Regions from separate parts of the Xanthobacter luteus genome, predicted to be linked through region 2. Evidence: predicted binding sites of a transcription regulator. Region 2 holds the regulator's gene; each other region holds the start of a gene.

Region 1 (9,355 bases), on a different contig from region 2:
GCCGATGACGTTCATCACTTCGCTCTCGCCGGGCCGCTCGCGGCGCTTGTCGACGATGGCGAGCTGGGCGTCGATGCGCTTGGCCAGCGCCCGGGCGCGCACCACGCCGCCGACGTCGGGCGAGACCACCATGAGGTTCGAGATGTCGAACCGCTCCTTGATGTCGCGCACCATCACCGGGGCCGAATAGAGATTGTCGGTGGGGATGTCGAAGAAGCCCTGGATCTGGCCGGCGTGCAGATCGAGCGTCATCACCCGGTCGGCCCCGGCATGGGTGATGAGGTTGGCCACCAGCTTGGCCGAGATCGGCGTGCGCGGGCCGGGCTTGCGGTCCTGCCGGGCGTAGCCGAAATACGGCAGCACCGCGGTGATGCGCTTCGACGACGCGCGGCGCAGCGCGTCGATGATGATCAGGAGCTCCATGAGGTGGTCGTTCGCGGGGAACGAGGTGGACTGCAGGACGAACACGTCCTGGCCGCGCACGTTCTCCTGGATCTCGACGAAGATCTCCATGTCGGCGAAACGCCGCACCACCGCCTTGGTGAGCGGGGTGGCGAGGTAGGCGGCGATGGCTTCGGCGAGCGCGCGGTTGGAATTGCCGGCGACGAGCTTCATGGGACCGTTCTCGGATGACATTTCGTGCTCCGCCCGACGCGCAGGGCCACCGTGCAGGGACGTTCAGATAGGCGGGCGGTCGGGCTTTTGTAAAGGCCGCTCCAGACTGTGGATTGGCCGGTGGACGGCGTCGCATCACCCGATCGGGCCGTGCCCTGTCGGGAAAGGCCGGCGGGCGGCGGGGTGAGCGCGCGCGATCAGCGCGCGGCGTAGCCGAGCGCGGCGCCAGGCTGGCCCGCGCCGCCGAGGCTCGCGGACCGCTCGGCGGCGACCGGCGCCGCGGCGGCGATGGCGGCGGACGCAGGGGCGGCCGAGCCGCCCAGCGCCTCGGACAGGCCCGCCATGGTGGTGTCGGCGATCTTGGCGAGGCAGGCATCGGTGCAGGCCGTCCAGGGATCGGCGCTCCGCGCGGCGGCCACCGCCTCCTCGCCGGAGATCCGCGCGATGCGTTCCCGGTCGCGGCCATAGACATCCCAGACATAGGCGACCGACGTCTTGCCGCCGTCCTGGTGCACCGAGAGATAGCCCTTGACGCGGTAGGGAGCGTCCTGCTGGCGCGACACCACCTCCACCTTGCGGGCGTCGGCGGCGCTGGAAAGCTGGCTCACGAGCTTGTCGAAGCTGGCGGGCGGCGGTCCCTCGATCCGGTCGAAGGCCAGCGCCCCGCCGCCCGAGGCGAGCCCGTCGGTCTGGCAGCCGGCGAGCAGCAGGCCCGCGCCGAGCAGGCCGGCGCCGGTGAGCACCCTCAGGGCGCGCTCAAAAAAATGAGCTCCGCTCGACCGTCCGGCCTTCATCCATCCCCTCGGAGCGCGTGATCGAAGGCTCAGGGGTAGCGGGAAACAGGACCGCGGTCCACAAGAACGGTTAAGGAACCTTTAAGATTCCGGTCCCAGGGACCGCAGGAAGCCGAGCAGGCGCATGGAGCCCTCGGGCCAGGGGCCGAAGCCGGCCTCGGCATTCACATGGCCCGCCTCGCCCGCATCCACCAGCGCCGCGCCCCAATCGAGCGCAAAGCCTTCCGCCCGCGCGAACGCGCAATAGGGATCGTTGCGGCTCGCCACCAGCAAGGACGGGAAGGGCAGGGGATCGGTGGGCACCGGGGCGAAGGCGCCGAGGGCGGGCGCCGCCAGGGCCTCAAGGTCGGGCGGCGCCACCAGGAAGGCGCCGACCACCTTGCCCTTTGGCAATGACGGCGCGGCATGCACCACCGTGGTGACGCCCAGGGAATGGGCCACCAGCAGCACCGGGCGGGTGGCGCGCGCCACCTCGGTTACGAGGCGTGCGGTCCAGGCGTCGCGGTCGGGGACTTCGATGTCCTCCTGGTCCACACGTCGCGCGGTGGAGAGCGCGCGCTCCCAGCGGCTCTGCCAGTGGTCGGGGCCGGAGCCCCGCCAGCCCGGCACCACCAGGATGTCCACGTCAGACGATTTCATGGGGTCTCGATGTCTGGGTCTCGAAGGGACGTGTTGCGGGATCGAAGGCCTCACCCGAGCGCGATGGCGGCGATCAGCCGGCCATAGTCCGGCTCCCGGCGGTGGGTGGTGCGGCGGTAGGAATAGAAGCGCTCGGCGTCGGGATAGGTGTCGAGGCCGAGGTCCTCCACATGGCCGACGCCGGCCTCCTTCAGCCGCAGCGCGATGAAGCCCGGCAGATCGAACAGCGCGTGGTGCGCCCGCTCGGCCGGCGCGAAGAAGCGGGCGAAGGCCTTGTCCGCCTCGAGGAAGCGCGCCACGAAATCCTCGCCCACCTCATAGCTCGGCTGGCGGATCAGCGGGCCGATGGCGGCGCGGATGGCGGCGCGGCGCGCGCCCTGCGCCTCCATCAAGGTGACGGTCGACGCGACGACGCCGCCGAGCGCGCCCTTCCAGCCCGCATGGGCGGCGGCGACCACGCCCGCCTCGGGGTCCGCGAACAGCACCGGCCCGCAATCGGCGATGGAGACGGCGGCGGCGATGCCGGGCGTGCGGGTCGCCACCGCGTCGGCTTTGGGCGCATCCTCGCGGCTCCAGGGTGCGGTGGCGAGCACGGCGTCGGGCGAATGCACCTGCCAGCAGGCGACGAGATGGGTCGGCGCGACGCCGAGCGCCGCCGCCATGCGGGCGCGGTTCTCGGCGACGTTGGCGGGATCGTCGTTCGAGCCCTGGCCACCGTTGAGGCTGGCATAGATGCCGGTGGAGACGCCGCCGCGCCGGGTGAAGAAGGCATGGCGGATGCCCGGCAGGTCCTTGAGCGACGGCGCCTCGATCTTCATCACACGACCTCCTCGCCGGTGTCGAACGCGACCGGCGCGCCAAGCCCCCCATGGGCGATCACCATAGCCTTGAACAGCGCGCCCATCTGCCCCTCGCCGTGTCCCGCGAGGCGCAGCGCGGCGGCGTCCACAGCCGCCTGCGCCGCCGCGTCCTTGCCGGCCTTCAGGCGCGTGGCGCGCTGCGCAAGGCCGAGGCGGGCCAGGAATTCCCCTTGGCCGATGGGTCCGAAGGCGCGCGCGCCAGAAGCGCGGGCGCGCCGCGCGAGGGCGGCGAAATCCACATGGGCGGTGAGATCGGCCTCTCCCGGATCGGCGAGCGGGTCGACCCAGCGGTGCGCGCGCACGGCCTGGAGCGTGTCGCCATAGCCGCCCGCATGGCCGTAATCCACCACCAGCGCCGCGCCGCCTTGCCCGGCGATGCGGCCCGCCAGCGCCAGAGCGGGGCCTTCCACCATGCGCTCCAGAACGGCGCCCTCGGCCGGCGGACCATACGGCGCGGGCTCGGCGCCGTGGGGCAGGGGATCGAGGCCGAAGGCGAGGGCGCCGTCTGCCTTAAGGCCGACGCGCCGCGCGCGCCAGCGCCCGTCGCGGAACACGAACTGGTCGATGGGGATGGCGTCGAAGAACTCGTTGGCGATGGCGATCATGGGGCCCGGCGGCACGTCCTCCAGGCGATCGTGCCATTGCGGCGCCGCGGCGCCGAGCGCGCGCCCCTGGGCGGCGCGCAGCGTCGGGCTCATCTCGACCAGATGCAGCCGCGCCGCCGCGCCGAACTCCGGCACCAGGCGCGCCGCGCGCAGCGCATCGGCCATGAGGGTGCCGCGCCCGGGGCCGAGCTCCACCAGGGCGAAGGGGGCGGGGGCGCCCATGGCCTGCCACTGCGCCACCGCCCACAGCCCCACCAGCTCGCCGAACATCTGGCTGATCTCGGGCGCGGTGACGAAGTCGCCTCCGGCGCCGAATGGATCGCGCGTGACGTAGTAGCCGAGCCGCGGATGGCCGAGCGCGAGCGCCATGAAGCGGCTCACCGGCATCGGCCCCTCGGCGGCGATCAGCGCCTTGATCTCGTCTTCGAGCCGTCCGCTCACGGCGCCGGGCGCCGCCTGAGCGCATAGAGGAGCAGCCCGAGCCCGGCCAGCACCACCGGCACCGAGAGCCACATGCCCATGGTGGTGCCGAAGGCGAGGTAGCCGAGCTGGGCGTCGGGCTCGCGGAAGAACTCGCCGGTGATGCGGCCGAGGCCGTAGCCGATGCCGAAGATGCCGGCGGCGACGCCGGGCCGCTTCAGCCCGCCGAGGCGCACCACCACCAGCATCACCAGGAACAGGACGAGGCCCTCCAGCGCCGCCTCGTAGAGCTGGCTCGGATGGCGCGGGATGTTGCCGCCGGTGGGGAAGATCACCGCCCACGGCAGGTCGGCCGGGCGGCCCCACAATTCACCGTTGATGAAGTTGGCGATGCGCCCGAACAGCAGGCCGAGCGGCGCCACCACGCCGGCCACGTCCAGCAGCGAGAAGATGGCGATGCCGCGGGCGCGGGCGAACAGCACCAACGCCAGGATGGTGCCCGCGAGCCCGCCATGGAACGACATGCCGCCCTTCCACACGGCGACGATGTCGTCCGGGTGGGCGGCGAAATAGGCCGGATTGTAGAACAGCACATAGCCGATCCGCCCGCCGAGAATGACGCCCAGCGTCGCCCAGAACAGCGCGTCGTCGAGGTCCTGCGGCCGCATGGGCGAAATGCCGCCCCACAGCGCCGGGCGCGCCACCAGGAAGCGCGCATAGAGCCAGCCCAGCACCAGGCCGGCAATGTAAGCGAGCGCATACCAGCGGATGGCGAGCGGGCCGATCTGGACCAGCACCGGGTCGATGGCGGGGAAGGGCAAGGCGAGGGTCGGCATCGGAACCCCGGTTCTCCTGTGGCCGCCGAAGCGCGCGCCATGTGGCAAGGCGCAGGCGCCGCCGTCAAGCCGCCAGGGCGCAGCGCCGTCCTCGCGCGGGGACGCGGCCCGCACGCTGGCGGGACGGCGCCGCGCCCTATAGATAAAGCGACGTTCGCAAGGCCCGCGCCCCGCCGCGCCGGGCGCCGGAGATTGCCATGGCTCTCAAGGTCGCGGTCCAGATGGACCACATCGCCCGCATCAACATCGCCGGCGATTCCACTTTCGCTTTGCTGCTGGAGGCGCAGCGGCGCGGCCATGCGCTGTTCCATTATACCCCCGAGCGCATGGCCATGCGCGACGGCGTGGTGTTCGCCACCGTCGAGCCGCTCACGGTGAAGGACGAGGCGGGCGCCCATTTCACGCTGGGGGAGAAGCAGCGCATCGCGCTCGCCGAGATGGACGTGGTGCTGATGCGCCAGGACCCGCCCTTCGACTTGGCCTATGTGACGGCGACCCATCTTCTGGAGCGCATCCACCCGCAGACCCTGGTGGTGAACGACCCGGCCCATGTGCGAAACGCGCCGGAGAAGATCTTCGTCACCGAGTTCCCGGACCTCATGCCGCCGACGCTGATCTCCCGCGACCTCGACGAGATCAAGGCGTTCCGGGCCGAGTTCGGCGACGTGGTGATGAAGCCGCTCTACGGCAATGGCGGCGCCGCCGTGTTCCGCCTCGCCGCGGACGACCTCAATTTCGGCTCGCTCTACGATCTGTTCGCCACCACCTTCCGCGAGCCCTGGGTGATCCAGCGCTTCCTGCCGGCGGTGAAGCACGGCGACAAGCGCATCATCCTGGTGGACGGGCAGGCGGCGGGCGCGGTGAACCGGGTGCCGAGCGAGGGCGACCTCAGGTCCAACATGGTGCGCGGCGGGGCGGCCAAGCCCACCGACCTCACGGCGCGCGAGCAGGAGATCTGCGCCCGCATCGGCCCGTCGCTGAAAAAGATGGGCCTGATCTTCGTCGGCATCGACGTGATCGACGGCAACCTCACCGAGATCAACGTCACCTCGCCCACCGGCCTGCGCGCCATCAAGCGCCTGGGCGGGCCCGATATCGCCGCCCAGATCTGGGACAGGATCGAGGAAAAGCGCGCCGCGCAGTGAATTTTGGAGTTCGAACGCATGGCCCAACCCTTCACCGCCTCCGTCCCCCACAAGCTCGGCCGCGAGGAAGCGACGCGCCGGCTCCAGAACGGGCTCAGCACCGTGCGCGACCGCTTCGGGAGCCATGTGGAGATCGTCGAGGAGCGCTGGACCGACGGCCACCTGGACTTCCGCATCGCCGTCATGGGACAGCACGCCTCGGGCACGCTGGACGTGCTCGACGAGGCGGTGAACCTGTCGGTGGAGCTGCCCTTCTTCCTCTCCCTGCTGGCCAACAAGGCCAAGGAGCTGGTGATGAAGCAGGGGCAGATCCTGCTGGAGAAGAAGTAGCGGGCCGGCGCAGCGGGGCTATCGAAACACAAACGGGCCCGCCCCGCCGCTCACACCGCCTTCAGCACGAGGGTGAGGGTGTCGAACGTGAAGGTGCCGTCCGCCTCGATCTCGAAATGCCGCCACACCTCGGCGCTGGCGCCCTCCTGGAGCGAGCGGATGGCGGCGGCGTTGACGGCGCTGGTGCCGATGCGGGTGATCCACGGCCCGTATTCGAGCCGCAGCCGCCGCGGCGTCTCCTGCGCCACCGCGAAGCCGGCCTCCTTGGCGAACGCGCGCCACTCGCGCGCCGCATAGTCGCGCACGTGGGAGGGGTCGCGCAGCATCTCGATGGTCTGCAGGAAGGTGTCGAGCAGCGCGTTCTCGGGGGCGATCACGTCCATGAACACCGCCAGGCCGCCGGGCTTCAGCATGCGCCGCGCCTCGCGCACGCCCGCCGCCGCGTCGGCCCAATGGTGCGCGCTGTAGCGCGAGACGACGATGTCGAAGCTGGCGTCGGCGAACGGCAGGCGCTCGGCGACGCCCTGCGCGGTGGCGATGTTGGCGAGGCCGCGCCGCTTCGCCTCGGCGGCCACCGCCGCCAGCATCTCCGCGGACAGGTCGCAGGCGACCACCTCGCTGACGTGCGGCGCCGCGGTGAAGCTCACATGCCCGCCGCCGCAGCCGAGATCGATCAGGCGCGCGCCGGCGCGGCCTTCCAGCAGGCGCGCGAGCGCCTCCAGGTCCTCGCCCTGGGCGTGGACCGCGCTCGTCACATAGGCGTTCGCCTGCGGGCCGAACTGGCGCGCCACCAGGTCCTGGATCGTGGCGGAAGGGCGTGACGACATGGATGGGCTCCCGGCGGGCCGGCGCGGCGGCGCGCGGCGGCGGATTTCAGCCCGCCGGCCCCGCGCGCGCAAGCCTGCGCGGCGCAGGGCTCCTCAATGAGCCCTGCGGTCGCGGTCGGGGTGGTGGAACAGCAGCATCACCACCACCGAGGACAGAGCGAGCACCGCCATGAGCAGGAAGCCGTCGGTGAACGAGCCGCGCAGATGGAGCACGAAGCCGGTCAGCGCCGGGGCGATGAAGCCCGCCAGCGCGAACGCGAAATCCATGATGCCGAGCGCCGTGGCGGCGCGCGCGGGCACGATGTCCACGTTGACGGCGTAATAGGTGGCATTGGCGCCCATGGAGGCGGCCACCGCGACCGTGATGCCGGCGATCGCCACCCACAGATTGTCGGCGAACGCCACCGGCACCACCGCCAGCGCCGCCACGAACTGGGTGCCGGCGATGAGGTAGGAGCGCGCCACGCGCAGCCGCCCGGTGGTCTTCAGGAGGTGGTCCGACCAGCGCCCCAGCGCCCATAGCGCCACCGCCGCGGCGAGCCAGGGCACCACCGTGAAGGCGCCGACCGTGGTGAGCTCGAGCTTGTAGACCAGATGCAGGTAGCTCGGCAGCCAGCTCATGAAGAAGAACAGGAAGTAGCCGAACACGAAGAACGCCCAGTAATTGGCGAGCAGCGTCCGGTTGGTGAGCAAGGCGCGCAGCATCGCGCGCTCGGGCCAGATGCGCGCCGCCGGCGGCGGCGCCGCCGCCCCGGCGCGGATCTCGGCCAGCTCGGCCGGGTTCACGTGGCGCGAGCGGGCGGGATCGTCCCGGAACAGGACATACCACAGCGGCACCCAGCCCACCGAGAGCGCGAACAGGACGCCGAAGGTCCAGCGCCAGTCCAGCAACGCCAGCAGCTGGGTGACGATCGGTCCGCCGATGGCGAGCGCCACCGGCACCGAGAGCAGCGCATAGCCGTGGGCGCTCGCCTGCTGATCGGGCGGCAGCCAGCGCGCCAGCGCGCCGGTCATGGCCGGGAAGTTCGGCCCTTCCGAGACGCCGAGCAGCGTGCGCGCGAGATAGAGCGTGAAGAAGCCCGTGGCGACGCCGGTGAGGCCGATGGACAGGCTCCACATGAGTGCCGCCACCGCGAGCACGGCGCGCGCGCCGTAGCGGTCCACGGCGAAGCCGCCGACGAGGGTGGTCACCGCATAGCCGATGCCGAAGGCGCCGAGGATGGTGCCGGCATCGAGCTTGGACAGGCCGAGCTCGGCCTCCATCGCCGGGATGGCGTAGGAGATGGCGGCGCGATCCACATAGTTCACCATCGTGATGATGAACAGGAGCAGCACCACCACGTAGCGGAACCGCGTCGCCCCCATGTCAGCCTCCCCCGGTACCGGCGCCGCACCCTAAGCGCGGTTCGCCCGCGAGGGAATGGGCAATCGATGTTCTTAATTCGTTCTTGCGCCGTTCCGCGTGCTCCGGTAGCCTTCCGCAATCATGGGCTTCAGGGGGCGCGCATGATCCAGCGCGTGGCGACGGTGGCGTTCGAGGGCGTGGAGGCGCGCCCCGTGGACGTGCAGGTGCACGTCGCCGCCGGCCTTCCCGCCTTCACCATCGTCGGCCTGCCGGACAAGGCGGTGACCGAGGCCAAGGAGCGCGTGCGCGCGGCGCTCATCGCCTCCGGCCTTGCGCTGCCGGCGCGCCGCATCACCATCAACCTCGCCCCGGCGGACCTGCCCAAGGAAGGCTCCCACTACGACCTGCCCATCGCGCTCGGGCTCATGGCCGCCATCGGCGCCATCCCGGCGGACGCGCTCGCGGGCTTCACCGTGGTGGGCGAGCTCGGCCTCGACGGCACGCTGGCGGCGGTGGCCGGCGTGCTGCCCGCCGCCATCGGCGCCAATGCGCGCGGGCACGGGCTCATCTGTCCCGCGCCCTGCGGGGCGGAGGCGGCGTGGGCGAGCCCGGACATGGACATTCTCGCGCCGGTCTCGCTCATCGCGCTCGCCAACCACTTCTCGGGCCGCCAGGTGATGTCCCGCCCGGAGCCGCGCATGGGCGAGCCCTCGGTGGCGGCGCTGGACCTCAGGGACGTGCGCGGCCAGGAGGCGGCCAAGCGGGCTTTGGAGGTGGCGGCCGCCGGCGGGCACAATCTCTTGTTTGTCGGGCCGCCGGGGGCGGGCAAGTCCATGCTCGCCCAGCGCCTGCCCTCCATCCTGCCGCCGCTCTCGCCGGCCGAGATGCTGGACGTGTCCATGATCGCCTCGGTGGCGGGCGCGCTCGAGAATGGCGCCG
Region 2 (9,355 bases):
CGGTCTACGACATGGCCAAGGCGGTCGACCGCGCCATGCGCATCGACGGCGTGCGGCTGATCGAGAAATCCGGCGGCCGCAGCGGCGCCTTCCGCGCCGCCCCGCTCTGAGGTTCGAGGAACGCTGATGGCACTGATGAGCGTCGAGGAGGCCCTGCGCCGCGTCGCCGGCCCAACGGAGGCGCTGGCCGAGGAATGGGTGCCGGTATCCGCCGCCGCCGGGCGCGTGCTCGCCCGCGACCTCATCGCCAACCGCTCCCAGCCGCCGGCCGACATGTCGGCCATGGACGGCTATGCGGTGCGCGCCGCCGACATCGTCGACACCCCGGCGCGGCTCGCGGTGATCGGCGAATCCGCCGCCGGGCGTCCGTTCACGGGCGCCGTGGGCCGGGGGGAATGCGTGCGCATCTTCACCGGCGCGGTGCTGCCCGCGGGCGCCGACACGGTGGTGATCCAGGAGAACACCACGCGCGAGGGCGCGGTGATGACCACCACCGCGCCCACCGCGGCGCGGCGCAACGTGCGCAAGGCCGGCTGCGACTTCGCCAAGGGCGCGCCGGGCCTTGCCGCCGGCCATCGCATCACCGCGCGCGGCATGATGCTGGCCGCCGCCATGGACCATGCCCGCGTGCCGGTGGCGCGCCGGCCGCGCGTCGCGCTGCTGCAGACCGGCGACGAGCTGGTGATGCCGGGCGAGGGCTCAGGCGCCGACGCCGAGATCGTGGTGTCGAACGCCTTCGGCCTCGCCGCCATCGCCCGCGGGGCGGGGGCGGAGGTGATCGACCTCGGCGTGGTGGGGGACGACCTTTCCGTCATCCGCGCCGCCATCCGCCGCGCCGTGGATGAGGGGGCCGACGTGCTGGTCTCCTCCGGCGGGGCCTCGGTGGGCGACCACGACCTCATGGCGCCGGCCCTGAAGGCCGAGCAGGTGGACCTCGAAGTGCACAAGATCGCGCTGCGGCCCGGCAAGCCGCTGATGTTCGGCCGGCGCGGCGCCCTGCGGGTGCTGGGCCTGCCGGGCAATCCGGTGTCCTCCCAGGTCTGCGGGCTGCTGTTCCTGACGCCGCTGCTGCGCGCGCTCCAGGGCGAGACGGGCCCGGCCTACCGGACGCTTCCGGCCCGGCTCGGCTGCGCCATGCCGGCCAATGACTGGCGCATGGACTTCATGCGCGCGCGGCTCGCCGCCGACGGCGCCGGCGGGCTGCTCGCGACCCCCCTGCCGGTCCAGGACAGCTCGCTGCTCTCGGTGCTGGCTTCGGCCGACGCGCTCCTGATCCGCCCCGCCGACGCGCCCGCCGCCGAGGCCGGCGCGCCCTGCGAGGTGATCCCGTTCCAGGATTGAGGCCGGGATCCGCCGGCCCCAGGCGCAAGCGCTGGCATTCGCGGGCGGCTTTACGCCATCTTCACCACTTGCGGAACACAAAAGGAACAGATAAGGGTTGTTCATGATTTGTTTCTCCGCCCCCGGTGCGGTGGCGGAGGCCCGCAGGACGGCCAAGATCGGCCCCTGCGGGTGCTGGCTTGACCGGCGGCGGGCAAATGGCACGGGGGCGAGGAATGCTGACGCGCAAGCAATATGACCTGCTTCGGTTCATCCACGAGCGGCTCAAGGAGACCGGCGTCCCCCCCTCCTTCGACGAGATGAAGGAGGCGCTCGATCTGCGCTCCAAATCGGGCATCCACCGGCTCATCACGGCGCTGGAGGAGCGCGGCTTCATCCGCCGCCTGCCGAACCGCGCCCGGGCCCTGGAGGTGGTGCGCCTGCCGGACAGCGTCGCGCCCGGGCTCGCGGCGGCGCGCAGCGGGCGCGGCTTCTCCCCCGCGGTGATAGAAGGCAGCCTCGGTCGGGTGCGCCCCGTGGCCGAGGACGAGGAGGGCGGGCAGAGCGTCGCCGTGCCGGTCATGGGCCGGATCGCCGCCGGATCGCCGATCTCCGCCATCCAGTCGCGCAGCCACAATTTGAACATTCCCCCCGAAATGCTGGGCTCGGGCGAGCATTTCGCCCTCGAGGTGCGCGGCGACAGCATGATCGAGGCCGGCATCCTCGACGGCGACACCGTGCTGATCCGCCGCTGCGACAGCGCCGACACGGGCGACATCGTGGTGGCGCTGGTGGACGAGGAGGAGGCGACCCTCAAGCGCCTGCGCAAGAAGGGCGCCTCCATCGCCCTGGAAGCGGCGAACCCGGCCTATGAGACCCGCATCTTCGGCCCCGACCGGGTGCGCATCCAGGGCCGCCTCATCGGCCTGATGCGGCGCTACTGAGGGCTGGACGGCGCCGGCCGCGCGCAGCCGGCACGGATTTTCCCGGCGCGCGAGCCCTCGGCGGCGCGCCCTCGAAGCGCCCCCGGCGCGGCCTGCGCTAGCGCGGGTCCGAGGCGTCGGCGGCCAGGGCCTCCAGATCGAGCGGCCCCGGTGCCTCCAGTTGTTCGGGCAGAACCGGCATCCACGGCCGCTGGCGGAAGGCGGGCCGGGTGGGGATCGCCGTGAGGCCGCCCCAGGCGAGGGCGCCGCGGTCGCCCGAGCCGCGCGGCGCGAAGGCGTCCCCGCTCGGTGACGCGGCCTGCGCGGCCGCATTGGCGGTTGGCCCGCGCTCCGTGGGATCCGCGACCAGGCGCCCGGCGCCGGTCGACGCGTCGGCCACCGCTTCACCGCGCGCCATGCCCTCCCAGACCATCTCCTGCCCCAGCATCTCCTGCCCGAGCATCTCCTGCCCGAGCAAATGGCGCCCGGACGCGCCCTCCCCCGGCGCGCCGTCCCCGGTCAAGCCGGGCGTCCCGTCGCCGGCGGGCGCGATGGCGCCCTCCCCCGGCGCCCTCAGCCCCGCGCTGCGCGCCTTGCCCTCGGCCACAAAGGCGAGGGTCCCCGTGCGCTCCAGCAGTGCCGGCGTGATCACCCGCGCCGGGCAGGCGAGCGGCGCCTGATCGCGCGTGACGACGATGCGCGCCGACAGGCAGTCCGCGGCGAGGCCCTCGGCGCGGCGCGAGACCGCGAGCGTGCCGCCGCTCGGCAGCGGCGCGACGCAGCCGGAAGGGTCGCAGGCGAAGGCGGCGGCGAGCGCCGGGTCGTCGGCGGCCCGGCGGTCGCCCTCGCGGGTCAGCCACTGCTCGGCCACCAGCCGATGGGCGCGCGCGCCGACGATGGACAGGCGGCCGTCGGCGCCGCGCACCGCCACCGTTTCCCCATTGGGCGCGATCAGGATCTCCGGCCGCTGCGGCGCCGGCGTCGCGATCACCGCCAATGCCAGCGGCGCCAGCGCCAGCGCGCGCAGCACGCCGCGCAGCAGGCACAGGCACAGCAAGGCAAGGCTGGCGCAGGCGAGGCTCGCCGCGCCCGTCACGCCGACCCGCTGGTCCGCCCCCGGCAGCGCGGTCACCGCATCGGAGACCGCCAGCATCACGTCGATGCCGGCGCCCATCACCGGCCAGGCCAGCGCGTCCCAGCCGAACGGCATGAGCAGCACGCCGATAAGGCCCGCCGGCATCACCACCAGGGAGACCGCCGGCATGGCGGCGAGGTTGGCGAGCAGCCCGTAGGGCGCGAGCCGCTGGAAGTGGAACGCGCCGTAAGGCGCGGTCGCGAGCCCGGCCACCAGCGAGGTCAGGGCGATGCCGCCGAAGAACAGGGCGAGCGCGAGGCTGGCGCGCGCCAGGACGCCGTCCGGCCGCGGCAGCGCCCGCAGCGGGCGCAATTGCTCATAGGCCGCGACCAGGGCCAAAGTCGCGGCGAACGACATCTGGGTGCCCGGCTCCAGCGCCGCCTCAGGGGTGAGCGCCAGCACCGCCACCGCGGCCACGGCCACGGTGCGCAAGGTGAGCGCCGGCCGGCCGGCGGCGACGCCCGCCAGCACCAGCGCCGCCATCACGAACGAGCGCTGCGCCGGCACGTCGTTGCCGGAGAGCACGAGATAGCCCGCCCCGCCGGCGAGCGCGACCGCGGCGGCGATCGACTTGATGGGCCAGGCGAGCGCCAGCGCCGGCACCAGAGCGAGCAGCGCCCGCGCGGCGGTGAACAGGGTGCCCATCACCAGGGCCATGTGGAGGCCCGAGATGGACAGGATGTGGGTGAGGCCCGAGACCCGCATGCACTCCTCCACCGCGTCGGGGATGGCGGAACGGTCGCCCGCCACCAGCGCCACGGCGATCGCCGCCGGCGTGCCGCCGATCGCTGCGCGGATGCGGGCGGACAGGGCCTGGCGCACCGCGTCGACGGCGGTGGCGAAGCGCACCGACAGGGGCGGCGCGCCGAGGTCCGGCGCCGGCTTCGGCCGCCCGAGCCCGTAGCCCACCGCGCCGATGCCGTCGAACCACGGGCCGCGGCCGAAATCATGGGCCCCCGGCATGGCCGGCCCGAGCGGCGGCAGGAGCTGGGCGAGCTGCGTCACCGGCGTGCCCACCGGCGGCGCCCAGCCCTTGCGCAAGGTGAGTCGCACCAGATCCGGCGGGTGCGCGAAGCCGCGCACCGGGGCGCCGTCGAGCCGCAGCAGGATGCGGTCGCCCTTGGCCCGGCGCTCCACCCGCTCCACATGGCCGGAGAGCCGCACCGGAAAGCCCGGCGGCGCCGCCACCGCGTGCGCCACCAGCGCGGTGCGCAGCCCCGCCACGGCGAATCCCGTCGCGGCCGAAAGCAGCGCCAGGAGCACGGCGAGCGCGACCGGGCGCGCCCGCGCGGCGGCGGCGCCGGCCGCGAGCGCCGCCACCAGGAGGCCGACGGCAAGCAGCGAGGGCTCCCGGTCGGCGCCGAAATAGAGCACGATGCCGGCCGCGAACGCCGCCGGCAGCCACAGGATCAGACGGCCGGAGCGCGCCTCCGCCGCGGCGTCCTTGGCGACGCGCGTGCCGAGCGCATCGAGCAGGCCCGCGAGCGGTCCCGGCGCCGGGCGCAGCAGGTCCGCGCCGGGCAGCGGCAGCACGGCGCCGGCGGGCACCGCGCGCCCTCGTCCACGACCGCCGCCGCTCGCCTGCCCCGCCTGCGCCATCGGCCCGCCCCCCGGGGACCCCACGCGTCGCCTCGGCCCTCGGGCCGGGCGGTCCGCCCGTTCTCACTCTAGATCGCGATGCGATGGGGCGCGAAGCGCAATTGAGCGCCCAGGTTGAAATCGCCGCGCGCGGCGCGCGGGATGATGGCGGGGCGGCGCGCGCCGCGGCGCCCATATGCCTGCCGCCGCTCCTGTGCTACAGGGGCGGCGCCTGCGCAGGCCCCGGGGCGGCCCCGGAGCGCCGTGTCCGGCGCACCGCCTCCGTGCCGCCGCCGCGCCGGCCGTCCTTCGTTTCCCCCGAGAGGCTCCCCGAGACGTCCATGTCGCAGATCGTCACCCGCTTTGCCCCCTCGCCCACGGGCTTCCTGCATATCGGCGGCGCGCGGACGGCGCTGTTCAACTGGCTCTATGCCCGCCACACCGGCGGGCGGATGCTGCTGCGCATCGAGGACACCGATCGCCAGCGCTCCACCAAGGAGGCCATCGCCGCCATCATCGAGGGGCTCGAATGGCTCGGCATCACCTGGGACGGGGAGCCGATCTACCAGTTCGCCCGTGCCGCGCGGCACCAGGAGGCGGTGGAGGAGATGCTGGCGCGGGGCAATGCCTATCGCTGCTGGGCGACGCCGCAGGAGCTTGACGAGATGCGCGAGCTCGCCCGCAAGGAGGGCCGCCCGCCGCGCTATGACGGGCGCTGGCGCGACCGTGATCCGGCCGAGGGGCCGAGGGACCGCGCCCCGGTGATCCGCCTGCGCGCGCCCCAAGCCGGGGAGACCGTGATCGAGGACATGGTGCAGGGCGCCGTCACCTTCCCCAACAAGGATCTCGACGATCTGGTGCTGCTGCGCTCGGACGGCACGCCCACTTACATGCTGGCGGTGGTGGTGGACGACCACGACATGGGCATCACCCACGTCATCCGCGGCGACGACCACCTCACCAACGCCGCGCGCCAGACCCAGATCTATCGCGCGCTCGGCTGGCAGGTGCCGCAGATGGCGCACATTCCGCTGATCCACGGGCCCGACGGGGCGAAGCTCTCCAAGCGCCACGGCGCGCTCGGCGTCGACGCCTATCGCGACATGGGCTATCTGCCGGCGGCGCTGCGCAATTATCTGGTGCGCCTCGGCTGGAGCCACGGCGACCAGGAGGTGTTCTCCACCGAGGAGATGATCGCCTATTTCGATCTCGACAAGGTGGGCCGCTCCGCCGCCCGCTTCGACTTCCAGAAGCTCGAGAACCTCAACGGCCAGTACATGCGCGCCGCCACCGACGCCGAGCTGCTGGCGGCCATCGACGCGCTGATGCCGCATCTGCCGGACGCCGCGCACCGCCTCGCGCGCGTGACGCCCGCGCGCCGCGCCCAGCTCGCCGCCGCCATGCCGGGGCTGAAGGAGCGGGCGAAGACCGTGGTCGAGCTGATCGACAATGCCGAGTTCATCTTCCTCGAGCGGCCGATCCCGCTGGACGAGAAGGCCGCCGCTCTGCTCACCGCCGAGGGCAAGGCGCATCTGGCCAGGCTGCTGCCGCTCCTGGAGGCGGCGGACTGGACCGCGGCCGCCACCGAGGCGGCGGTGCGCCTTTATGCCGGCGAGGCCGGGGTGAAGCTCGGCGCGGTGGCCCAGCCGCTGCGCGCGGCGCTCACCGGCACCAGCACCTCGCCGCCGATCTTCGACGTGCTGATGGTGCTCGGCCGCGACGAGAGCCTCGCCCGCCTGAAGGACCAGGCCGGGTGAGCGGGCGCGACGGCGCGGACGGCGCAAGCCTGCCGGCGCCGGACCTCGATCTGGACCTCAGCGGGCTGAAATGCCCCCTGCCCGTGCTGCGCGCCCGCAAGGCGCTGGCGGGGCTCGCGCCCGGCGGGCGGGTGCGCCTCGTCTGCACCGATCCGATGGCGGCCATCGACATCCCCAATCTGGTGCGCGAGCGCGGCGACCTGCTGGAGCATTGCTCGCGGGACGGAGCCCGGCTCGTCTTCGTGCTGCGCCGCGCCGGCTGAGGTTTTCGCCCGCTTTCAGACCTTGCGCACGCGCCGGGCGCCGAACTTGCGTGCCACCAGGCGGACCCGCTCGGGCGGCAGGCGCAATGCGACGTGCACCGTGCCCTCGGCATCGGCGGTGCGATCCAGCACCTCCCCGTGGCGATAGAGCCAGCCGAGCCCCTCGCCGTCCTCGGCGGCCAGCGTGACGGCGAGCGTCACCCGATCGGCGGTGATGCGCCGCTCCATCAGGCCGAGCAGGGGCTCGGTGCCCTCGCCCGTGAGCGCCGAGACCGCCACCGGGCCCTCCACGCCGTCCGCGCGGCGGCACTGATTCTCCACCGCCTCGCGCTCGGCGGCGCCGAGGCGGTCGATCTTGTTCCACACCTCCACCACGCGCCCGCCGGCCGCGCTCTCCACGCCGAGGTCGGTCAGCACGTCCTCCACGTCGCGCGCCTGGGCGTCGCTGTCGGGGTGGGAGATGTCGCGCACATGCAGGATCAAATCGGCCTCCAGCACCTCCTCCAGGGTGGCGCGGAACGCCGCCACCAGCTGGGTCGGCAGCTCGGAGATGAAGCCCACCGTGTCGGACAGGATGATGCGCGTGCCGTGCGGCAGGTCGACCGCGCGCAGCGTCGGATCGAGGGTGGCGAACAGCAGGTCCTGGGCCGTCACCGCGGCGCGGGTGAGCCGGTTGAACAGCGTCGACTTGCCGGCATTGGTGTAGCCCACCAGGGCAACGATGGGATACGGCACGCGCTTGCGGCTCGCCCGGTGCAGGCCGCGCGTGCGCTTGACCTGCTCCAGCTCCTTCTCGATGCGCACGATGCGCTCGCCGATCAGCCGCCGGTCGGCCTCGATCTGGGTCTCGCCGGGGCCGCCGAGGAAGCCGAAGCCGCCGCGCTGGCGCTCCAGATGGGTCCAGGAGCGCACCAGGCGCGAGCGCTGGTAGTTGAGGTGGGCCAGCTCGACCTGGAGCGCGCCCTCCTTCGTGCGGGCGCGCGCGCCGAAGATTTCGAGGATCAGCGCCGTGCGGTCCACAACCTTGGCGGACCAGGCCTTTTCCAAGTTGCGCTGCTGCACGGGCGAGAGCGCGGCGTCGAAGAACACGAGGTCGATGGCCTCCGCCTTCACGATGCCGGCGATCTCCTCCACCTTGCCGGTGCCGAGATAGGTGGCGGGGCGGATGTCTGAGAGCGGCACCAGGCCGCGATAGATCACGTCGAGATCGATGGCGGCGGCAAGGCCCACCGCCTCGTCGAGGCGCGCCTGCGGGCTGCGCCGCTCGGCGCTGCCGCGCGTCGCGCGCTTGGAGAGGATGGGAGAGAGGACCGCGCAGCGGACCGGCGGCGCGCGCCGATCCACCCCGCCCCGCGTCGAGGCGGGACCGGCGGCGCCGTCCTTCCCGCGCAGATCGGGATGGCCTTCCGGCGATGCGGACGGGCGCGCGCCCGCGCCGCCGGACCCTGCCGTGTTGGAGCCGGTCATGTTGGAGCCGGTCATGCCCGCTGTCGCGGTCCCCGCTCCTGCCCCCTTGTTGGCACCCCCCTTGGCGCCCCCCTTGGGGCTGCGGCGCTCCACGGGATCAGGCCTTCTCTCCTGCGTCGTCGGCGGGATCGAACAATTGCACCGGGTGCCCCGGCATGATGGTTGAGATGGCGTGCTTGTACACCAGCTGCGAATGTCCATCGCGGCGCAGCAGCACGCAGAAGTTGTCGAACCAGGTGACCACGCCCTGCAGCTTCACCCCGTTGACGAGAAAGATGGTCAGGGGCGTCTTGTTCTTGCGGACGTGGTTCAGGAAAGTGTCTTGGAGGTTCTGTTGCCGTTCCGCCGCCATTTTGATATCCGTTTTTTTAGGGCGTTGAGCCCCCGTTGCCGGGCGTCCGTGCCAAGCGTGCCGGGGGCAGTTGTCACGCTAGAATGGCACAGTGCTGCAGCGGCGCAATAATTTTTGCTCTGCAGCATCCTGATGCCGACTTACTTATATCATGTTACCTCTGCGAAGGCGTGGAATCGTTGCCGCAGCTCCAGCGCGACGGCCCCGGGATGGGCATTGCCCACGGCCCGGCCATCGATTTCCACCACCGGCATCACCACCGTCGAGGCGGCGGTGATGAAAGCCTCGCGGGCGCCGTAGGCCTCCTGCGGCGTGAACGCCCGCTCCTCGACGACGAGGCCGAGCGCGCGCGCCGCCTCCATCACCACCGCCCGGGTGATGCCCTTCAGGATGCCGCTCTCGGCCGGCCGGGTGACGATCCGCCCGTCTGTGGTGACGATCCAGGCATTGGTGGACGATCCTTCCGTGACGTAGCCGGCGGCATCCACGAACCACGCCTCGCGGGCGCCCGCCTCCTTGGCCTGCTGCTTGGCAAGCACGTTGGGCAAAAGCCCCACGGT
Region 3 (9,355 bases), on a different contig from region 2:
CCCTGCTTCCCAACCCGCATGCGCGCGCCGCCATCAAGAGGTTGCCCAGACCCATGCCTGAAGTGATCTTCCCCGGTGAGAAGGGGCGGCTCGAAGGCCGCTATCAGCCCGCCAAGAGCCGCAATGCGCCGATCGCCGTGGTGCTGCATCCGCACCCGCAGTTCGGCGGCACCATGAACAATCCGGTGGTCTACAACCTCTATTACCAGTTCGTGAACCGCGGCTTCTCGGTGCTGCGCTTCAACTTCCGGGGGGTGGGCCGCTCGCAGGGCTCGTTCGACCACGGCCAAGGCGAGCTCTCGGACGCCGCCGCCGCCCTCGACTGGGCGCAGTCGGTGAACCCGGACGCCCGCGCCTGCTGGATCGCCGGCTTCTCCTTCGGCGCCTGGATCGGCATGCAGCTGCTCATGCGCCGGCCGGAGGTGGAGGGCTTCATCTCGGTGGCCGCGCCGGCGAACCTCTATGACTTCTCCTTCCTCGCCCCCTGCCCGTCCTCCGGCCTGTTCGTGCACGGCGACAAGGACGCGGTGGTGCCCACCTCGGCGGTTGCGACCCTGGTGGAGAAGCTGAAGACCCAGAAGGGCATCGTCATCGAGCAGCAGGTCGTGCCGGGCGCCAACCACTTCTTCGACGGCAAGACCGACGAGCTCATGGAGGTGGTGGGCACCTATCTCGACAAGCGCCTGCCCGGCACCCGCACCGACAGCGCCGCCTGAGCCTGGCGGCGGCGCCCCCTTCCTGCCGCCGCCTCCGGCTTGCCCGGAAGGCTCATCCGTCGTACGCCCGAAGGCCAGTGGCGGGATCCTGCCCACCGGCAGCGCCGCATTGCCCTCCCGAAAGACGGATCGCCCGATACCGAATCGCTTGGGCGATCCGGTGTCAGGAGCGAACCCGTCTCTGTTCAACCAGGTGGAGGCGGTCCGCCCGACCATGGGGACCGCGGCGCGGTTCCCTGCGGCCCGATCGCGCTCTAATGAAAATCGCGCGATTTCGGCAGGATGCGCGCCGCGCGCGGGTGGCGGGCGCGGGGGAGCTGGGGGCGGCGCGCCTCGTCCGCCCGGGCGGTCTCGATCGCCGGCGGGGGCGCCGCGCCGAGACCGGCGAGGTCGGCGCTGCGGTCCGTGAGACGGCGCGCCATGAGGTGCACCACCCCTTCCTCGCTCTTCTGCACCAGGCCTTCCACCAGCAGCAGCCGCGCGCCCATCACCTCGCGGCGGAAACGCTCGAAGGTGCGCGCCCACAGCACCACGTTGGCGATCCCCGTCTCGTCCTCGAGGGTGATGAAGATCGCCTTGCCATTGCCCGGCCGCTGGCGCACCAGCACCACGCCGGCCGTGCGCGCGAGCGCGCCGTCGCGCCGCGCCGCCACCGCGGCGCAGGTGAGCAGCTTCTCCCGATCATAGACCGCGCGCAGCAGCGCCATGGGATGGGCCTTCAGCGACAGGCGGGCGCTGCGATAATCCTCCACCACGTGCTCGCCCAGCGACATTTCGGGCAGCGTGGCCTGCGCCTCCGCGCCGGTCTCGCGCGCGTCCGCGGCCGCGAACAGCGGCAGCGGATCGTCGTCCGGCAGGCCGCGCACCACCCAGGAAGCGGCACGCCGGTCGAGGCCCAGCGCGCGGAAGGCGTCCGCCTCGGCGAGCAGGGCCAGCGCGCGGGCCGGCAGCGCCGCGCGGCGGGCGAGCCGCTCCAGGCGCGCGGGTCCGTCGCGGGGCGCCGCCTGATGCTCCACGGGTCCCGCCTCCGCCGCCCCAGAGGCACCACGCTCGGGCGCAGTGCGGCTCCCCTCCCCCCTGTGGGGAGGGGCGAGGGGGTGGGGGTCGCGCAAAGGGTGGGGGCCGCGCGCCAACCGGGGCGCAGCGCGGCGCGGTTCGCGAACGTCGCGACACCCCCACCCCTGCCCTTCCCCACAAGGGGGAGGGGAATTCCCCGGCGTCGCGCCAAGCCCTTCGTCCTCGCGGGGCGGGGAAACGCCCGAGGGAAGGCAGATCCCCTCCCCCGCCGCCCGCGCGGCGACGATGCGCTCAGCCCATGCCGCCTGGAAGCCGTCGATCTGGCGCAGGCCGAGGCGCAGCGCGAGCGCGCCGTCCGGCCCACGCTCCAGCGTGTTGTCCCATTGGCTGTGGGACACGTCGATGGGCCGCACCGCGACCCCATGCTCGCGCGCGTCGCGCACGATCTGCGCCGGGGCGTAGAAGCCCATGGGCTGGCTGTTGAGCAGCGCGCAGGCGAACACCGCCGGGTGGTGGCACTTGATGAAGGCGGAGACGTAGACCAGCTTGGCGAACGAGGCGGCGTGGCTCTCCGGAAAGCCGTAGCTGCCGAAGCCCTTGATCTGCTCGAAGCAGCGCCGCGCGAAGTCCTCGGTGTAGCCGCGCGCCACCATGCGCCCCACCATCAGGCCCTCGAAGGCGTGGATGGTGCCGAGGTTGCGGAAGGTGGCCATGGCGCGCCGGAGCGCGTTCGCCTCCACGTCGGAAAAGCGCGCCGCCACCATGGCAAGCCGCATGGCCTGCTCCTGGAACAGCGGCACGCCCAGCGTCTTGTGCAGCACCTGATGGAGCTCGTCCTTGGGCCCGTGCTCCGGGGCGGGCGAGGGAAACTCCACCTTCTCCTTGCCCGAGCGGCGCCGCAGATAGGGATGCACCATGTCGCCCTGGATCGGCCCGGGCCGCACGATCGCCACCTGGATCACGAGGTCGTAGAAGGTGCGCGGCTTCAGGCGCGGCAGCATGTTCATCTGCGCCCGGCTCTCCACCTGGAACACGCCGATGGAATCGCCCCGGCACAGCATGTCGTAGACCTGCCGGTCCTCCCGGGGCAGATCGGCGAGGCCGACGGCGCGGCCCTCATGCTCCTTCAGCAGGTCGAACGCCTTGCGGATGCAGGTGAGCATGCCGAGCGCCAGCACGTCCACCTTGAGCAGACCGAGGGTGTCGATGTCATCCTTGTCCCACTCGATGAAGGTGCGGTCCGCCATGGCGGCATTGCCGATCGGCACCAGTTCGTCGAGCCGGCCGTGGGTGAGGATGAAGCCGCCCACGTGCTGGGAGAGGTGGCGCGGCGCGCCGAGCAGCCGCGTGGCGAAGGCGACCGCCCGGCGGATCATGGGGTTGGAAGGATCGAGCCCGGCCTGGACGATGTGGGCGTCGGGGATAGCCTCGCCATAGCTGCCCCATTGGGTGGAGGCGATGCGCGCCGTGATGTCCTCGGTGAGGCCGAGCGCCTTGCCCACGTCGCGGATGGCGCTGCGCGGACGATAGCTGATCACAGTGGCGGCGATGCCGGCGCGGTGGCGGCCGTATTTGCCGTAGATGTACTGGATCACCTCCTCGCGCCGCTCATGCTCGAAGTCGACGTCGATGTCGGGCGGCTCGCGCCGCTCCTCGGAGATGAAGCGGGCGAACAAGACGTCGTTCTCCGCCGGGTCCACGGCGGTGATGCCGAGCACGAAGCAGACCGCGGAATTGGCCGCCGATCCCCGCCCCTGGCACAGGATGCCGGCGTCCTGCGCGAACCGCACGATGTCGAGGATGGTGAGGAAATAGCGGGCATAATCGAGCTTGGCGATGAGCGCCAGCTCGGCCGCGATGAGCCGCGCGACCTTGTCCGGCACGCCTTTCGGATAGCGCCGCCGCGCGCCGCGCCGCGCCTCCTCGGCGAGCCAATCCTGGGGCGCCCAGCCCGCAGGCACCGGCTCGTCGGGATAATCGTATTTCAGCTCGCTGAGGCAGAAGTCCACCCGCGCCAGCAGCCGTCCGCTCTCCCCGAGCGCCTGCGGCGCGTCGCGGAACAGGCGCGCCATCTCGGCGGCGGACTTCAGATGGCGCTCGGCATTGGCCGCGAGCCGCCGGCCGGCGGCGGCGATGGGCGCACCTTCGCGCACGCAGGTGACCACGTCCTGCAAATCGCGCTCCTCAGGCGTCGCGTAGAGCACGTCGTTGAGCGCCAGCAGCGGCACGCGGGCGGCGTCGGCGGCCGCCTGCAGCGCCGCGAGGCGGCGCCGGTCGTCGCCCTGAAGGTGCAAGGCGGCGCCGAGCCAGAGCGCGCCGGGCGCCGCCTCGGCGAGGCGCGGCAGGAGGTCGGCCAAAGGGGAAAGGTCGCGCTCCGGCAGCACCGCCAGCAGCAGGCCCGGCGCGGCGGCGAGGAGGTCCTCCAGATAGAGGCGGCATTCGCCCTTCTCCGCCCGCCGGTTGCCCGTGGTGAGCAGCCGGCACAGCGCCCCCCAGCCTTCGCGATGCTTGGGATAAGCGAGGATGTCCGGCGTGCCGTCGGCAAAGACGAGGCGGGCGCCCACGGCGAGCTTGAAGCCCTGCGCCCGCCGGCACAGCTCGGCGTGGGACGGGCCTTCGGGCAGTGCCGGCTCGGCCTCCATCTCGCCGGGCGCGGAGCCGTGGCGCACCGGGCGCACCGGCACCGTGCCCTCGCGCAAGGCGCGCAGCGCCGCGAAGGCGCGCACCACGCCGGCCACCGAATTGCGGTCGGCGATGCCGAGGCCGCAATGGCCGAGCGCCAGCGCCGTCGCCACCAGATCGGCGGGGGCCGAGGCGCCGCGCAGGAAGGAGAAATGCGAGGCGGCGGCAAGCTCCGCATAAAGCGGCCCCGCCCCGGCGCCGGCGCGCGCCGTGCTCATGCGAACAGACCGTGCAGGAACCAGCGCGGGCGCGCGGTCTCGCGTCCGTAGGTGCCCTCGCGATAGAGCCAGAAGCGCCGGCCCTCCTGGTCCTCGACGCGGAAATAGTCGCGCGTCAGCCCCGCCTCCGCCTGCCACCATTCGGGGGCGATGCGCTCCGGCCCCTCGGCGCGCGCCACCTCGTGCAGCGCGCGGCGCCAGCGGAAGCGCAAAGGCGGGCCGTCCGGCACCTCGGCCAGCGCCTCCACCGGCTCGGGCCGCTCGAACAAAGCGAGCGGGCGGCGCGCCGGCAGCAGCGGCGGCAAGGGCGCGGGCCAGTCCGGCGCCGCCATCCCGCCTGCGGCCGGTTCGGCGAGCGCCGGTCGGGGGCGGGCGGCGGCCTCGGGAATGTGGGTGTCGTGGGCGCCAAAGCGCATCACCCGGTGCGCCCCGAGGCGGGCGGAGAGCAGGTCCACCAGCGCGTCCACCTCCGCCTCCATTTCCGCGTCCCGTTGCGCGTCCCCTTCCCCCGCCGCCGCGCCGGCGAAGGCCTGCTGCCGCGCCTCGAGCGGGTCGCTGGCGAGCAGCGAGAGGCGCAGCACGTCGAAGCCGAAGCCGGGGTCGAGCGGATCGGCGAGCGCGGCGAGCTTCTCGCGGAACAGGCCGGCCAAGCGGGCGGGATCGCGCACCGGCCGGGCGGTGGCGGCGGGAATGCGGCGCACCGCGCCGTCGCTGCGGAAGAAGGCGGCCTCCAGGCGGCGCGCGCCGCGGCCCTGCTTCTCCAGCAGCGCGCACAGCTCGCGCGAAAGGTCGCCGAGCACCTTGAGGGCGGTCTCCCTGTCGGCCATGGGCTCGGGGAAGCGCCGCTCCGCCAAGGTGAGCGGCACCGGCCGGAGCGGTGAGATGGGGGGATCGAGGCGCTCCGCCAGCTCGTCGAGCCGGTCCGTCACTTCCGCCCCGAAGCGGGCGGCGAGCGCGGCGCGCGGCTGGGCCCGCACCGCGCCCAGCGTCGCGAGGCCGAGGCCCATGAGGGCGCGCGTCGCCGCCTCCGGCAATTCGAGGGCAGCGACCGGAAGCGGGTCGGTCAGCGCCTGCGCCTCCCCCGCCGCCGGCGCCGCGCCGGGGCGCCAGCGGGCGAGCGTGCGCGCGGCGCGCGGCGTCGCCGCCACGGCGCCGGCGGCGGCGAGGCCCAGGGCGCCGAGGCGGCCGGTGACGTCCTCCCGCATCGCCGCCTCGCCGCCGAACAGATGGGCGCAGCCGGTGATGTCCAGCATCAGGCCGCCCTCGCCCGAGAGGGCGGCGAAGGGGGTCCAGCGCTCGCACCAGGAGGCGAGCGCCGCGAGCAGCGCCGCGTCCGCCGCCGGGTCCTCCTGCGCCACCGCGAGCCGGGGCACGCGGGCGCGGGCGTCGGCGAGCGGCAGGCCGAGCGTCAGACCGAGCCGCTCGGCCGCCGCGTCCATGGCCACGAGGCGCGGCGCGTTGGCGATCTGGCGCACCACCACCACCGGCGCGTCAGGAAGCCGCGCGCCGCGCCGGCGTGCCGCCATCGCCAGCCGGTCGGTGGAAAGGCGCGGCAGGAACACGGCCAAAAGCCGCCGCGCCGGGCGCCGCGGGGTTGAAGCGTCGGGCATGAGCGTTCCACTCCACAATCCAGCGTCCGGTAGGTCCGAGGCGGCTGCGCACCAGTTCCAAGGCGAAGGCCGGCGGGCCGAGGCCGAACGGCAGCGGACAGAGCGCGCCGGCCGGCGCCACCTGCCAGCGTGTCACCGCCGCCGAGGGCTCGGGCTCCGCCCCCGGCCGCAGCAGCAGAGCGAGCGCCCCGCGCTCGCCGGCGCGCAGCGCCAGCCGGCGGGTGGCGGTGAGGTCGAGGACGCGCGCCGTGCCCCAGGGCTCGGCGATCACCAGCGCCGGACCGGCATGGCGCAGCGCGTCCTCGGCGGCGCGCAGCACGCTTGCCGCGTCCGCCGCCTCCACCAGCACCAGAAAAGCCGGGTCGAGCCCGAGCTCGGCGCAGCCCGGCGCATAAAGGCGCCCGCCTTCGCGCACGCTCATGTCCTGGCGCACCCACACCACCGGCCCGCCCAGGCCGGCGGCGAGGGCGGCGGCAAAGCCGAGCATGGCGCCGTGGGCGCCGGGCGCGCCGCAGAACATCTCGTGCAGCGCGCCGCGCGGCAGGCCGCCGCCCAGCGCCGCATCCAAGGGCGCGCCGAGCAGGTGGCGCCGCGCCGGCGCCGCCGCCGGGCTGCCGCACAGGCCGCGCAGGGCCGCGAGGGCGGCGGGCGCGGGGTCCTCCCGGCGGTGCGGGGCACCACCCCCCGCCGCTGCCGGCGCGGGCAAAGCGGCGGCGGGGGAAGACGCCCCCTCCGCCCGCGCGCCTTCCGGCCGCATCCGGACAGGCGCGCGGCCGGCCGGCTCCGGTGGTGACGCAAGGACGGCGACGCCCGTCGCCGCGGCAAGGCTCCGCCGCGGCGCGAACGCCCCTTCGGGCTGCGCTGTCATTTCATGTTCCTCTTTTGTTCTTATGAAAAGCGCTTTCCGGATGGGAGTCAACGGCACCGGATGTGGTGGTGGCGGGGTGCGTCTGCGGCGCAGAGGGCGAGCGGCCCGCGGCGCGGGAGTCCTGCGCCGGACCCCGGATCGGCGCTCCGGCTTCGCTATCGCTTGGCCGGGGAACAGCCCTCGCGCCCCGGCCGACTGCAACGGCGCGCAGCGCCGTGGAAGGAGAGCCGGGGCCCAGCGCAAGAGATCGCCGAAGGCGCTTGTAAAACCAACCGCCCTCGGGTCTTGCCCGCTGCGCGGGAGCCTTGCGCCGGACCCCGGCTCGGCGCTCCGGCTTCGCCGTCGCTCGGCCGGGGAGCGAGAGCTATTTCTGCTCGATGCCGGCGGCGCGCATCAGCTGCGTCCACTTGGTGGTGTCCTGGTCGATGAAGCTGGCGAACGCCGCCGGCGACATGGTGTTGGGCACCGCCCCCATATTGGCGAGCTGGGTCTTCATCTCCGGCGTGCCGAGCAAAGCGATCACCTCTTTGTTGAGGCGGCCGACGATGGCCGGATCCATGCCGGCCGGGCCGAACAGGCCGAACCAGCCGACCGCCTCATAGTCCGGCACCCCCGCCTCGGCCACGGTGGGATAATCCGGGAACAGCTCCGAGCGCGCGGCGGAGGTGACGCCGAGCACCTTGAGGCGGCCCGCCTTGACGTGCGGCAGCGCGGCCGGCGGCGGCGCGAACATGGCCGCCACCTGCCCGCTCACCACGTCGGTGATGGCCGGCCCCACGCCCTTATAGGGCACATGCAGCAGCTTGGTGCCGGTCTTGGCCTCGAACAGCAGCGCGGCGAGATGGGACGCCGCCCCGGCGCCGGAGGAGGCGAAGGCGACGCTCTCCGGCTTGCCTTTGGCGAGCGCGATCAGCTCCTTCACCGAATTCGCCGGGAAATCGGCGTTCACCACCAGCAGGTACGGCGGCGCCGCGGCCAGCGCGATGGGCGAGAATTGCGCCTTCACGTCGTAGGAGGCGGAGGCGGCCGTGGGGGACGGCGCCAGCGCCCCGGTGGCCGCCATCAGCAGGCGGTAGCCGTCGGGCGCCGAGCGGCTGACGGCGGCGGCGCCCGTGGTGCCGGCGGCGCCGGGCCGGTTCTCCACCACGAAGGTCTGGCCGAGGCGCTTCTGCAGGTCCTGGGCGATCAGCCGGCCGAGCAGGTCGGTGCCGCCGCCGGGCGCGAACGGCACCACCACGGTCACCGTCTGGGTCGGATAGTCCGCCGCGCCGGCGGGCGCCGCGAGCGGCGCGAGCAGAGCCCCGGCGCAGGCCAGGGCCAATGCGGATCGTCGGTTCGGTATCATCTTATCGTTCCCCTTCTTTTTGGAAGCACTCACAGCACGGCGGTGGCCTGAAACTCGATCAGGAGACCGGGATCGGCCAAATGATTGACCTCGACGATGGTGCTCGTCGGCAGCTTGTCCTTAAAGAATTCCATCCGCGCGGCGACGATTTCTTTGAACTGGCGGATGTCGGTCGTGTAGACCACGAGGGAGACGATATCCTCGAGCGTGCCGCCGGCCTCGCGCATGATGAGGTCCATGTTGCGGATCGCCTGGCGGGTCTGCTCCGCCATGTCCCCCGGCCCCACCAGCTTGCCCTCGGCGTCGCGCGACAGCTGGCCCGACAGGAAGATGAGGGACTGCGGATTGTCGATGCGAATATAATGGTGGTAGATGGTGGACCGCACATTGGCGAGGTTCTTCGGGTTTCCGCGGGTGATCTTGCTGGCCATCTTCTTCTCCTCGATGCTCGAATTCTTAAAAAATCGGGGCGCGGGCTCACACGATGGACGTGCGCAGCGTCATGAGCCCTTCGGCGGCGACCTCCACGCGGTCGCCGGGGCGCAGGTACAGCGCGCTGGCATTGGGCTGGCCGACCGCGACGCCGTGCGGCGAGCCGGTGGTGAAGACGTCGCCCGGCTCCAGCACCACGTGGCGCGAGAAGTGGGCGATGATGTCGGGGATCTGGAAGATCTGGTCGCCGGTGTGGAAGCGCAGCCGCTCGCGCCCGTTGACCGCGCAGCTGATCCACATGTCGGCCGGATCGCCGCTCTCGTCGAGCGTCACCAGGAAGGGGCCGAACGGCCCGAAGCCGGGCATGTTCTTGGCGGTCCAGAAGCGGGTGCCGGAGCGCACCTCGCGCCGCTGGACCTCGCGCGCGGTGAGGTCGTTGAGGAGGCTGACGGCGAACACGTAGCCCA

The links. The regulator LexA, encoded in region 2, represses DNA repair genes until DNA is damaged. The targets are predictions, from matches to a motif close to TGTTCNNNNTGTGTTCNG.
Region 1: the regulator LexA is predicted to act here: its motif matches at 8,504-8,521, upstream of ABLE88_RS22725 (YifB family Mg chelatase-like AAA ATPase).
Region 3: the regulator LexA is predicted to act here: its motif matches at 7,116-7,133, upstream of ABLE88_RS16300 (ImuA family protein).

The regions. Positions count from the first base shown of each region.
Region 1 is NZ_JBDZDO010000009.1:134,198-143,552, reverse strand. Features, by position in the region: gene ABLE88_RS22775 (ribose-phosphate pyrophosphokinase) at 1-636, opposite strand, end outside; gene ABLE88_RS22770 (hypothetical protein) at 813-1,409, opposite strand; gene ABLE88_RS22765 (RBBP9/YdeN family alpha/beta hydrolase) at 1,491-2,048, opposite strand; gene pgeF (peptidoglycan editing factor PgeF) at 2,099-2,866, opposite strand; gene ABLE88_RS22755 (class I SAM-dependent methyltransferase) at 2,866-3,954, opposite strand; gene lgt (prolipoprotein diacylglyceryl transferase) at 3,951-4,769, opposite strand; gene gshB (glutathione synthase) at 4,967-5,914, shown strand; gene ABLE88_RS22740 (polyhydroxyalkanoic acid system family protein) at 5,933-6,244, shown strand; gene ABLE88_RS22735 (class I SAM-dependent methyltransferase) at 6,295-7,071, opposite strand; gene ABLE88_RS22730 (MFS transporter) at 7,165-8,436, opposite strand; gene ABLE88_RS22725 (YifB family Mg chelatase-like AAA ATPase) at 8,578-9,355, shown strand, end outside.
Region 2 is NZ_JBDZDO010000001.1:58,482-67,836, forward strand. Features, by position in the region: gene moaC (cyclic pyranopterin monophosphate synthase MoaC) at 1-110, shown strand, start outside; gene ABLE88_RS00385 (molybdopterin molybdotransferase MoeA) at 127-1,341, shown strand; gene lexA (transcriptional repressor LexA) at 1,557-2,264, shown strand; gene ABLE88_RS00395 (ComEC/Rec2 family competence protein) at 2,362-4,926, opposite strand; gene gltX (glutamate--tRNA ligase) at 5,298-6,713, shown strand; gene ABLE88_RS00405 (sulfurtransferase TusA family protein) at 6,710-6,976, shown strand; gene hflX (GTPase HflX) at 6,992-8,458, opposite strand; gene hfq (RNA chaperone Hfq) at 8,541-8,795, opposite strand; gene ABLE88_RS00420 (D-amino-acid transaminase) at 8,945-9,355, opposite strand, start outside.
Region 3 is NZ_JBDZDO010000005.1:192,745-202,099, reverse strand. Features, by position in the region: gene ABLE88_RS16315 (alpha/beta hydrolase) at 54-716, shown strand; gene ABLE88_RS16310 (error-prone DNA polymerase) at 971-4,633, opposite strand; gene ABLE88_RS16305 (DinB/UmuC family translesion DNA polymerase) at 4,630-6,243, opposite strand; gene ABLE88_RS16300 (ImuA family protein) at 6,125-7,111, opposite strand; gene ABLE88_RS16295 (Bug family tripartite tricarboxylate transporter substrate binding protein) at 7,476-8,432, opposite strand; gene ABLE88_RS16290 (RidA family protein) at 8,486-8,887, opposite strand; gene ABLE88_RS16285 (fumarylacetoacetate hydrolase family protein) at 8,934-9,355, opposite strand, start outside.